2 regions of the Salinispora sp. H7-4 genome follow, and region 2 is predicted to be linked to the other one. Evidence: riboswitches for the same ligand, from Rfam matches in the RefSeq annotation. Region 2 holds a riboswitch; the other holds the start of a gene.
The links. A riboswitch is a leader RNA that binds a small molecule or an ion and turns the genes downstream of it on or off. The one in region 2 is predicted to bind cobalamin.
Positions count from the first base shown of each region.

Region 1 (4,895 bases), on a different contig from region 2:
GTCGCGCCTCCTCCACGTCCCGGTGCTACACCCTACGTTTCACCACAACGATGCGGCAATGAAATGGGACGAACTCTTCTCTATGTAAACGACGCAGGCCAATGCTGCGGTAACCCAAGGAACGAAGATCACCGCAGCATTGCACTACCAGATGAAGGAAATACCTTCAGTGGGCCTTCTACGCCCAGCCAGGGACAGGATCCTCGCAATGCTCCTCAGAGTCATCCAGAACCTTACAGACCTTCACCAATACCGGAGTCTCCTCCGCCAAGTTTCCACCCTCCCACGGGCTACAGTAGGGGGATTTATGGCCGTGGGTCGTAGCAACCCGATCAGTCTCCCAGGTTCCGGTGGGATTGATGTCCATCCGAACCTCAACCCGCCAGCCGTCGGGGTAATAGTCGCACGCCTGGATCGAATCCCCCGGAATCGCGTCGACCGGATCTGCATTGAATTTACCGATGCCGATCAGGTTGGCGCCTTCCCAGTACTCCGTCCACACGTCCTGTGACTGGATGCTGACGTCATCCGGATTTTGCTGGGCAACGACATCGGCTTGGGCAGCGCCCGGGAAACCCAGAGCGACAGCGAAAACCGAAGTGGCCGCCAACAGCATACGACCTGGCGATCTTGTCACACTCTTCACGCGAACTTCCCCCAATCGGGGGCGACTCTAACCCACTCGACCCCCGTCGTAGTTAGTGTCGACATAGTTTCACACGATCAGCCCACATCTCAAGTGGCGATATTCATCCCCGTTTGGAACGCACTCCGGAAGCAGAGCCAGCCTTCCCTATGGCGGCAACTAGCACCCAGCCGAGGCTAATGCAACTAGCATCTTTGCTACCTATGGTCCAACTGGCGCAACACTGGCGGTGACACCATTATGACTCTCATCGATCAATACGGTTAAAGGGTAACTTTTCGGGGCGTCTCTACGGCACGCCAACTCCTCGCCGCTACTAATTTGGAGGGGCGAACGGCCAGCCACCCCTTGAAGTCCGGACTGGCCATGCCCACCTTGTTGAACGGGTGGATGCCGCACCGAGGGTGCGCTCTTGCTGGCCAAGCCCGCCGCTCCCCAGGTGCGGGCGAAGCCGACGGTGCGCGAGGGTGCGGCCTTCACCGCGATCGGCGACTTCATGCACCAGTCACTACTCTCGCCGCGGACGAGCGCCGCACTGTCAGGCTACTGCGAAGATCGGGGGTGCCCGACGCCGACGGGGGTGGATCAACCCGCCGGTCGCCGGGCGGTAGCCGGATCAACAGTTGCGCAGCTCGGGAGATTGGTTGAGTAGCTGACCGCGGACGGAGATGAAGCGGCGGTAGGTCTCCGAGTCCACTACGGAGTGCCGGAACGCCGCGACCCGGTGACAGTTCTGGAAGGCCAGCTTGACGCCGAAGTGACGCTCGAGGCTGGACCGGATGGCGTCACTGGCCAGCGCACGCAGGAGCTGACCCCGCTCCTCCTCGGTCGGCGGCGGGACGACGTTGTCGGCGAACTCGGCGTCGGAGGACGCCAGCTCCGCCGCCACCCGGCTGACGGTCTGCCAGGCGTACGGCAGGGAGTCGCGGACGCAGGAGACGAAGGCGCCGTCGTCAACGGGGCCCGACTCGGCGGAGCGCAGCAGGTCCGGTGGCACGGTGAGAGACATGATCCTCCTCAGTTGATAATGATCGTGGTTTTCATTACCGTTGCGTGCTGAGCACACCACGCGACGTCCACCGCGTCAATGACGCCGGATGGCGTGGCTCGGTCGGATTCACCCGATGCGCGGTCTTCAGGACATGCGCCCGTCCCGGGGCATTTGACAGCGCTGCTCGCGCCGCCCCAGACTGTCGCGACAACTGAACCACCGCGTCTGTGCGGGGGAAGTCCGGTCACAATCCGGCGCTGGCCCGCAACGGTAGGCCGTCGAGGTGCATCCCGACGGCGAGCCCGAATACCCGCCACACTCGCGCACTGCTATCCACCCGTCGTGGCCCACGGGTCGGAGGCCCCGACCCGACGCTGACCAGCAGCGATCGGCTGGGTTCTGACGACCGCAGGGCGGAAAGGCACTCCTGATGGTCGTGTCCCACCTCCGAACCACCCTCCGCACCCGCGTCGCCGGCCTGTTGGCCGCCGCCGTCGCCGGGATCGCCCTGACCGCTGTCGAGCCCGCACCCCAGGCCGCCCGCGCCGACGCCTGCGACGGCACCTCGGGCGTCACCGTGGTGATCGACTTCACCGCGTTCGGCGGCGACGTCGAGGTCGCGTGCGCCCCCGGCGACCCGGACACCGGGCTGGCCGCCATCCAGGACGCCGGCTTCGCCGTCGAGGGCACCCTCCGCTGGGGCCTGGCCTTCGTCTGCCGACTCGGTGGACTGCCCACCCCGGACGTCGAGCCCTGCATCGACACCCCGCAGGCCAGCGGGTACTGGTCGTACTGGCACGCGCCCCGGGGCGGTGACTGGGAATACAGCGACAAGGGCGTGCTCAACTACGACCCGGCCCCGGGCAGCGTCGAGGGTTGGTCCTACGGCGCCAGCGAGCCGCCGAGCATCCCCGCCCCCTGAGCCACCGCACCGACGGTGTGACCAGGGGCGCACCTGGGTGCTCGTCTCGGGCTCTGGCGTCGTCGCACGCCCGGGCGATACGGTGACGGGCGCCCGGTGCGCACCGGGCACAACTGCATAAGTCCTGTGTGGGGGGAAGCCGGTGCGATGCCGGCGCTGACCCGCAGCCGTGAGCGAGAGAACCCTCTCGCGAGCCGGAATGCCCCGCCCGGGACGAGCGGCTTCCACTGTCGAGGTCTACAGGGTGAAGTCCGGTCAAGGCCGAGGTCCGTCCACCCCGCTCACCGCAGCACGCGGAGCGGGGTTTTCGTTCCCCGGGGTGCTTGCCGGAGCTCACCCTCCGCTACGAAAGGCACCCCTCATGGCCCTGTCCCGGCGCCTCGCCACCGGTCTCGGCGTGGCCGCGGCAACCACCCTCGCCGCGGTGGCCGCCGCTCCCCCAACCGTGGGGGCGGCACCCGACCCGGACCACGCCGCCGCGGCCCGCGCCGCTGCGTCCTGGCTGGCCGACGAGTTCACCGACGGCGTCCTGCCCAGCCCGTTCAACCCGGAGGCGGGGGACTGGGGGCTGACCATCGACGGTCTCCTCGCCCTCTCCGCCACCGGGGTCGACCCGTCGACCCGGCAGGCAGCGACCGCCCAGGTCGCGGCGAACGTGCGCGCCTACAACAGCTGGGACAACTGGAGCACCGAGGACGTCACCGACGGCGGGGCGACCGCGAAACTGCTCTACGCCGCCTCCGCCGCCAACGCCGACCCCACCGACTTCGGCGGTTACGACCTGCGGGCCGAGACCCTGTCGCTGATCGCCGGAGCGGACACCGACCACCAGCGGGGACGGCTCTCCAACCGGCCCCGAGCGCAGGCCGGCCTGGCCCCCAGTAACACCTTCGACCAGTCCTTCGCCGTGCTGGGCCTGACCCGCAGCGGCGGCGTACCGCAGGACGTGGTGGACTTCCTCATCCGGCAGCAGTGCGCGGCGGGCGGCTTCCGCCTCTACCCGGACACCGCCGACGGGCCCTCACCGTCCTGCGACGACCAACCCGACGCCGCCCTCGACGTCGACTCGACCGCGATGGCCGTGCAGGCACTGCTGAGCGCCGCCGAGGACGGCGCCGCCGACGCCGCCGACGCGGCCGCCGCCGGGGCGGACTGGCTGGTGTCCCAGCAGCACACCGACGGGTCGTTCGCGGGCTCCGGACCGACCGCCGGGAAGAACTCCAACAGCACCGGCCTGGCCGGGCAGGCTCTCGCCGCCGCCGGCCGCGACCCGGAGGCCACCGAGGCGGCGGTGGCGCTGGCCGCTTTGCAGGTAACCGGGGCCAACGGCGGGGCGGCTGCCGCGGAGGCGGGTGCCATCGCCTACAACGCCGAGGGGCTCGCCGCCGTCGTCGAGAACGGACTCGGCGACGGCAGCCGGGACGAGTGGCGTCGCGCCACCGCCCAGGCCCTGCTCGGGCTCGCCCAGGTGCCGCTGGGTCGGATCGGCCTCGACCCGCCGCCGACCGGGCAGCCCACCCCGACCGGCACCGCCTCCCCCACCGCCTCGCCGACCGCCAGCGGATCGCCGACGCCGACCGGCACAGCCACCGCCAGCCCGACACCGAGCGCCACCGGGACCGCCCCGTCGGAGCCCCCCGCCGCGTCACCGACCGCCAGCGCTCCGGTGACTCCCACGCCGACCACCTCCAGCCCGGGTGGGCTGCCGACCACCGGCGCCGCGATCACCAGCTACGTGCTGCTCGCGGTGCTGCTGCTCGGTGGCGGCGTCGGGCTGCTCATCCTCGGCCGTCGGCGGGCGAATTGAGCCGCAGGACGCTCCGTGGCTCCGCGGCCATCGCCCTGGTCGCCGCCGGCTCGGTGATCGGGCCGGGTAGCCCGGCGGCGGCCGCCGGGTCCGCCGGCTACTGCCCGGACGCCTCCGGCGTCACCGTCGTGGTCGACTTCAACGAACTCGGGGGCGGGACCGTGGTCCGCTGCGCCCCGGGCAGCCAGGCCACCGGGCTGGCCGCGCTGAAGAGCGCCGGCTTCCAGATCACCGGCACGCTGCGCTGGGGCGAGGGATTCATCTGCCGGATCGAGGGCAAACCGTCGGCGGGCGCGGAGAAGTGCGTCGACACGCCGCCGGCCAGCGCCTACTGGTCGTACTGGCACGCCCCGAACGGGGGCAACTGGACCTACAGCGACAAGGGGGTGCTGAACCGTACGCCCCCGGCAGGCAGCTTCGAGGGCTGGTCGTTCTCCCTCAACCGCCCCGACGACGCGCCCCGCCCGGGGGTCACCCCGAGCCGCCCCGCACCGCCGCCGCCCGCCTCGCCACCGGCACCGCCGGCACC
Region 1 is NZ_JABZED010000006.1:17,129-22,023, forward strand. It holds gene H0524_RS06410 (hypothetical protein) at 179-646, opposite strand; gene H0524_RS06415 (SCO5389 family protein) at 1,263-1,655, opposite strand; cobalamin riboswitch at 1,823-1,970, shown strand; gene H0524_RS06420 (hypothetical protein) at 2,068-2,559, shown strand; cobalamin riboswitch at 2,648-2,786, shown strand; gene H0524_RS06425 (prenyltransferase/squalene oxidase repeat-containing protein) at 2,921-4,366, shown strand; gene H0524_RS06430 (hypothetical protein) at 4,363-4,895, shown strand, end outside.
Region 1: another riboswitch for cobalamin. It lies ahead of H0524_RS06425 (prenyltransferase/squalene oxidase repeat-containing protein); the one in region 2 lies ahead of cobN (cobaltochelatase subunit CobN).

Region 2 (4,895 bases):
CGAGCGCGGGTACGTCCCGGTGTCGGCGAGGTGCCGGGCCAGCAGCGAGTCGGCCAGGGCCACGCCGACGTCCCAGGCGTTGCGGCTCGGGATCGCCTTCGGGTCGACCGAGTAGAAGTTGCGACCGGTGGGCAGCACGTTGACCAGGCCCCGGGTGGGTGACCCGGACGGGCCGGGCGGCACGAACCGCCCGTTGAGGGCGGCGAGGGTGTGCGCCAGCTCGTCGGTGGTGCGCTCCAGCCGCGGCACCAGTTCGGTGGCGCCGAAGCGCAGCACCGCGGCGGCTGCCGGAATCGCCCGGCCGGTGACCTCGACGACGACCTCCTCCACCCGGTCGGGGGGCCAGCCGAGCGTCTCCATCCCGAGGGCGAGGCGCCGGGCCAGACCCTCGATCAGGTCGACGGCGTCGGCGGCGGTGCCGGCCGGCCCACCGGCCGCGTCGGTCAGCGCGGCCGGCACCCGCACCCGGGCTCCGGGCGCGGCGAGCAACGCGGACTCGTCCAGGCCGTAGCTGGCGGCGAGGGCCTGCCGCAGGCCGGGCAGGGCCCGGGTCCCGCCCCACACCTGTGGGGCGCGCAGCACGGCGAGCACCAGGTTGACCCGCGCCTCGCCGCCAGGTGCTTCGGCCAGCACGTGCAGGCCGTCGCGGATCTGCACGTCCTTGACCTCGCAGAGGTAGCCGTCGAGGTGCAACACGAAGTCGTCGAAGTCGTCGGCGGCCGGCATCTCCGACTGGTGCAGGTCGTGGTGCAGCTCCGCGGTGCGCACCAGCTCCCAGATCTGTCCCCGGACGACGGGCACCTTCGCCGGGTCGAGCGCCTGCACGGTGGCGTACTCGTCGAGTAGCTGCTCCAGCTTCGCCAGGTCCCCGTACGTCTCGGCGCGGGCCATCGGCGGCACCAGGTGGTCGACGACGACCGCGTGCGCGCGGCGCTTGGCCTGCGTCCCCTCCCCCGGGTCGTTGACGATGAACGGGTACACCAGCGGCAGGTCGCCGAGGACCGCGTCCGGAGCGCAGTCGGCGGCCAGCCCGAGGCCCTTGCCCGGCAGCCACTCCAGGGTGCCGTGCTTGCCCAGGTGCACCACGGCGTCCGCGCCGAAGCCGCCCGCCGTGGCGGGGGCGGCCAGCCACCGGTACGCGGCCAGGTAGTGGTGACTCGGGGGCAGGTCCGGGTCGTGGTAGATGGCGATCGGGTTCTCCCCGAAGCCGCGGGGCGGCTGGATCAGCAGGACCACGTTGCCGAACCGCAGGCCGGCCAGGACGAGGCCACCGCCGTCGGTGTACAGCTCGCCCGGCGGCTCCCCCCAGTGGCGGACCATGTCTGCGCGCAGTTGCGCCGGCACCTGGTCGAACCACCGCCGGTACGTCTCCTGCGGTACCCGTGCGCTGGCGGTGGCGAGCTGCTCGGGGGTGAGCCACTCGACGTCGTGGCCGCCGGCGGCGATGAGGGCGTGGATGAGGGCGTCCCCGTCGTCCGGTAGGGGCGCCGCGCCGAGGTCGTAGCCGGCGGCGGCGAGCGCGGCGAGCAGCCGCACCGCGCTGGCCGGGGTGTCCAGGCCGACGGCGTTGCCGACCCGGGAGTGCTTCGTCGGGTACGAGCTGAGCACCACCGCCACCCGCTTGCCGGCGTTCGGCAGGTGCCACAGCCGGGCGTGCCGGACGGCGATTCCGGCCACCCGGGCGGCGCGCTCCGGGTCCGGCGCGTAGACCGACAGCCCGTCCGCGTCGAGCTGTTTGAACGAGAACGGCACGGTGACGATCCGCCCGTCGAACTCCGGGATCGCCACCTGCATCGCCGCGTCCAACGGGGACAACCCGGCGTCGCTGTCGGCCCACTGCTCCCGCGTGCTGGTGAGACAGAGCGCCTGGATGACCGGCAGGTCGAGGGCGGCCAGCGCGCCCACGTCCCAGGCGTCCTCGTCGCCACCGCCGGCCGCGTCGGTGGCCACGGTGCCCCCGGCGGCGAGTACGGTGACCAGCAGCGCGTCGCAGCGGGCGAAGAGTTCCAGTGGGCCCGCGCCGGCGGTCAGCCCGCGCAGCGAGCCGCAGAAGATCGGCGCCGCGTTTCCTCCCGCGGCCTCCACGGCGTCGGCGAGCGTGTCCACGAAGGCGGTGTTGCCGGCGAGCGCGTGCGCCCGGTAGAAGACGATTCCGACGGTCGGCCGGTCCGGGCTGGTCGACCGGGCACCGTGCATCCCGTACGCCGGGGTCGGTGCGGGGGGCGCGAACCCCGCGCCGGTGAGCAGCACCGTGTCGGAGAGGAACCGGGCCAGCTGCGCCAGGTTCTCCGGTCCCCCTTCGACCAGGTAGGACAGGGCCTGGGTGGTGACACCGGCGGGCACGGTGGAGGCGGCGGTCAGCTCGGCGTCGGGGACGCTCTCCCCGCCCAGCACCACCGTCGGCACGTTCGCGGCGAGGACCGCGGCCAGTCCGTCCGGCCATGCGGCCCGACCGCCGAGCAGGCGTACGACGGCCAGGTCCACGCCGTCGAGCAGTTCCGGGACGCCGTCGACGGCCACGCGGTTCGGGTTGGCCAGGCGATAGTCGGCCCCGCTGGCCCGCGCGGCGAGCAGGTCGGTGTCGGCGGTGGAGAGCAGCAGAATGCGCACAGCAAACTCCGGAGAGTGACGCCCACGTTGTGGCGCGGGCGATCAGTGAAGCGGGAGGTGATTCGGCTTCGCGGGCACCGTCTCGGGCCACCCGACCGGGCGGGCCGACCGGGCGCGCGTCAGGCGGCGATCAACCGCGGGCAGCAGGGCCGAGAACGGCGGCCCCCCCGCACGGCAGCAGGGACGTTCTCGGCGGCGGGACCCGTCGCGGCGGCGAAACCAATCGCGGCAGCGGGACCAATCGCGGCGGGGTCGGGCCGCGGACCGGTGGCGGGCATACCGCCGCCGGCCAGACTGATGCGACAACTGTCGATGGATGGGACGCTACACGTCATCGGGTCCTCCTCGGGTATCCACGCCCTGGGGTGCACCGACGGCCGAAGTATCCTGGCTCCCGGATCGACGCTCACCCCCGGCCTTCCAACCGCGCGACGCACGGTCGTGGCTCCACAAGGGGGATCACTCCCCGGTGACAGTGGCGGGACCGCGCCGGATTCACACCGGCTTCCTTCACTGCCGTCCGGCCGCGAACTCTGCCACACCAATACGTCCCGGTCAACGAAACGAGGGCAGAGCAGCGGTCGACCAGTCCCGGAGCCGCCGCCCCGGGGGTGTCCCTAATGGGTTTGTCAACGCGCATCGAGGGCTTTGGCCCAGACGATGATGTGGTCGATGGCGTCACGGGTCAGGCCAATCGTTGGGTCGGGGGTGATCAGCAGGGTGGGGCTGGTGCGGGTCGCGGCCCAGGTGTGGGCTTGGGGTGTGTGGAGGTCGTCGATCCATGCCGCGGGCCGTTGCTGGGCGTAGGCGGCGATGAGCGGGATTTTGTCGCTGGGGTGGAACGGTGCGGCTGGCATGGTGATCACGGGCAGGGAGGTGATGTGCAGTAGCGGTGCGAGGAGCTGGTTGGCTTCGTCGTTCCAGGCCGTGGCCCAGGCGACGTCCAGGACGGTGCTCGCTTCGGTGATCCAGGCGCCATGTGCGGAGTTGACACGGACGGGTTCCTCGTCGGGGAACAGGTGGTGCTCGGTGTAGCCGGCCGGTGGTTGAACAGTTCCGTAGGGATTGAGGACACCGTCGACGTCGAGCAGGAGCAGGGGCCGGGTCATCTGCGGATTTTGCCTGATGTGGTCAGCCGGGGGTGACCGCGACGATTGGTCTTGGCTGGTAGGGAATCTTGTCGCGGAGCATGGCGAACAGGACGTTGCAGCGGCGTCGGGCGAGGCAGATGAGGGCGGCGTCGTGGCGTTTGCCTTCGGCGCGTTTGCGGTCGTAGTAGGCGCGGCTGACGGGGTCGGTGAGGGCTGCGAACGCGGCGAGGAAGAACGCTCGTTTGAGGTTTTGTTGCCGCCTCGCGGTGGGTGCTCGCCGCGGATGCTGCTGCCGGATCGTCATACCGGGCCGGGTGACCGAGGGCCCCCGGGTGGGGACGATCAAAAAGGTAACGGTCACGGCGGCTACCGGAGGCGCCGCTCCGGGTGGGCCCGGTTCCAGGCGCGCATCCGCTCCGGATAGCCCATCTTGGCTGCCTCGTACAGCGGCAGGGCCAGCCGGCGGGCGAGTGACGCGGCAACCCGCGGCGACCCGGTACGGCGGCGGATCCACTCGCCGTCGTGCGCGATCGCCACCACCGTCGTGTCCGTCGCCGTCGTCTCCGGCTCCAGGTAGAACTCGACCCCGGTCCGGCTGGCGACGAACTGCTCCAGCGCCACCAGGTCCGCGCGGGTGCCCTCCCGGTCGAGCTTCGTCGGCACCCCGTCAGACTCCCAGGTACGCGACCGCTTCCGACTGAACCAGCCCATGCCGCTCCTCCTCGCATCTCCGGTGCCGCCGGCCTCCAGTGCACCACCCTTGGCTGAGCGCCGCCTGTACGCCCCCTGATGACGCGCTGAGGACGCGCTGCCGGCGGGTGGGCCCAAGCCCGCAGGGAGGCGTCGGCCGGCTCACCGTCCCGGGGGCGGGAGTGAGGCGTGCGTCACCGCGAGCACGAGCCGGTCCCAGGAGTGGGTCAGGCTGCGACCGGTGAGCTCGGTGAGCCGGCGGAGCCGATGGCGCATGGTCTGCGGGTGCAGTCCGACCGCGGTCGCGGCCTCGATCGCCGACCCGTGGGTGAGGTACGCGTCGAGCCCTTCGAGCAGGTGGGCGTTGGCGGGGGTGAGCACCGGCCCGAGAACCGCGGCGTGCAGTGCGGCACGGTCAACGGGAGGCGTGCCGTGCAGTACCGCGACGGTGAGCGCGTCGCCGCGGTCGAGCACGGTCCGGCGGGCGAACGCCGCCACGGGTGC
Region 2 is NZ_JABZED010000004.1:55,579-60,473, forward strand. It holds gene cobN (cobaltochelatase subunit CobN) at 1-2,610, opposite strand, end outside; cobalamin riboswitch at 2,991-3,121, opposite strand; gene H0524_RS05450 (HAD domain-containing protein) at 3,240-3,719, opposite strand; partial or broken gene H0524_RS05455 (IS110 family transposase) at 3,742-4,001, opposite strand; gene H0524_RS05460 (hypothetical protein) at 4,068-4,412, opposite strand; gene H0524_RS05465 (CdaR family transcriptional regulator) at 4,554-4,895, opposite strand, start outside.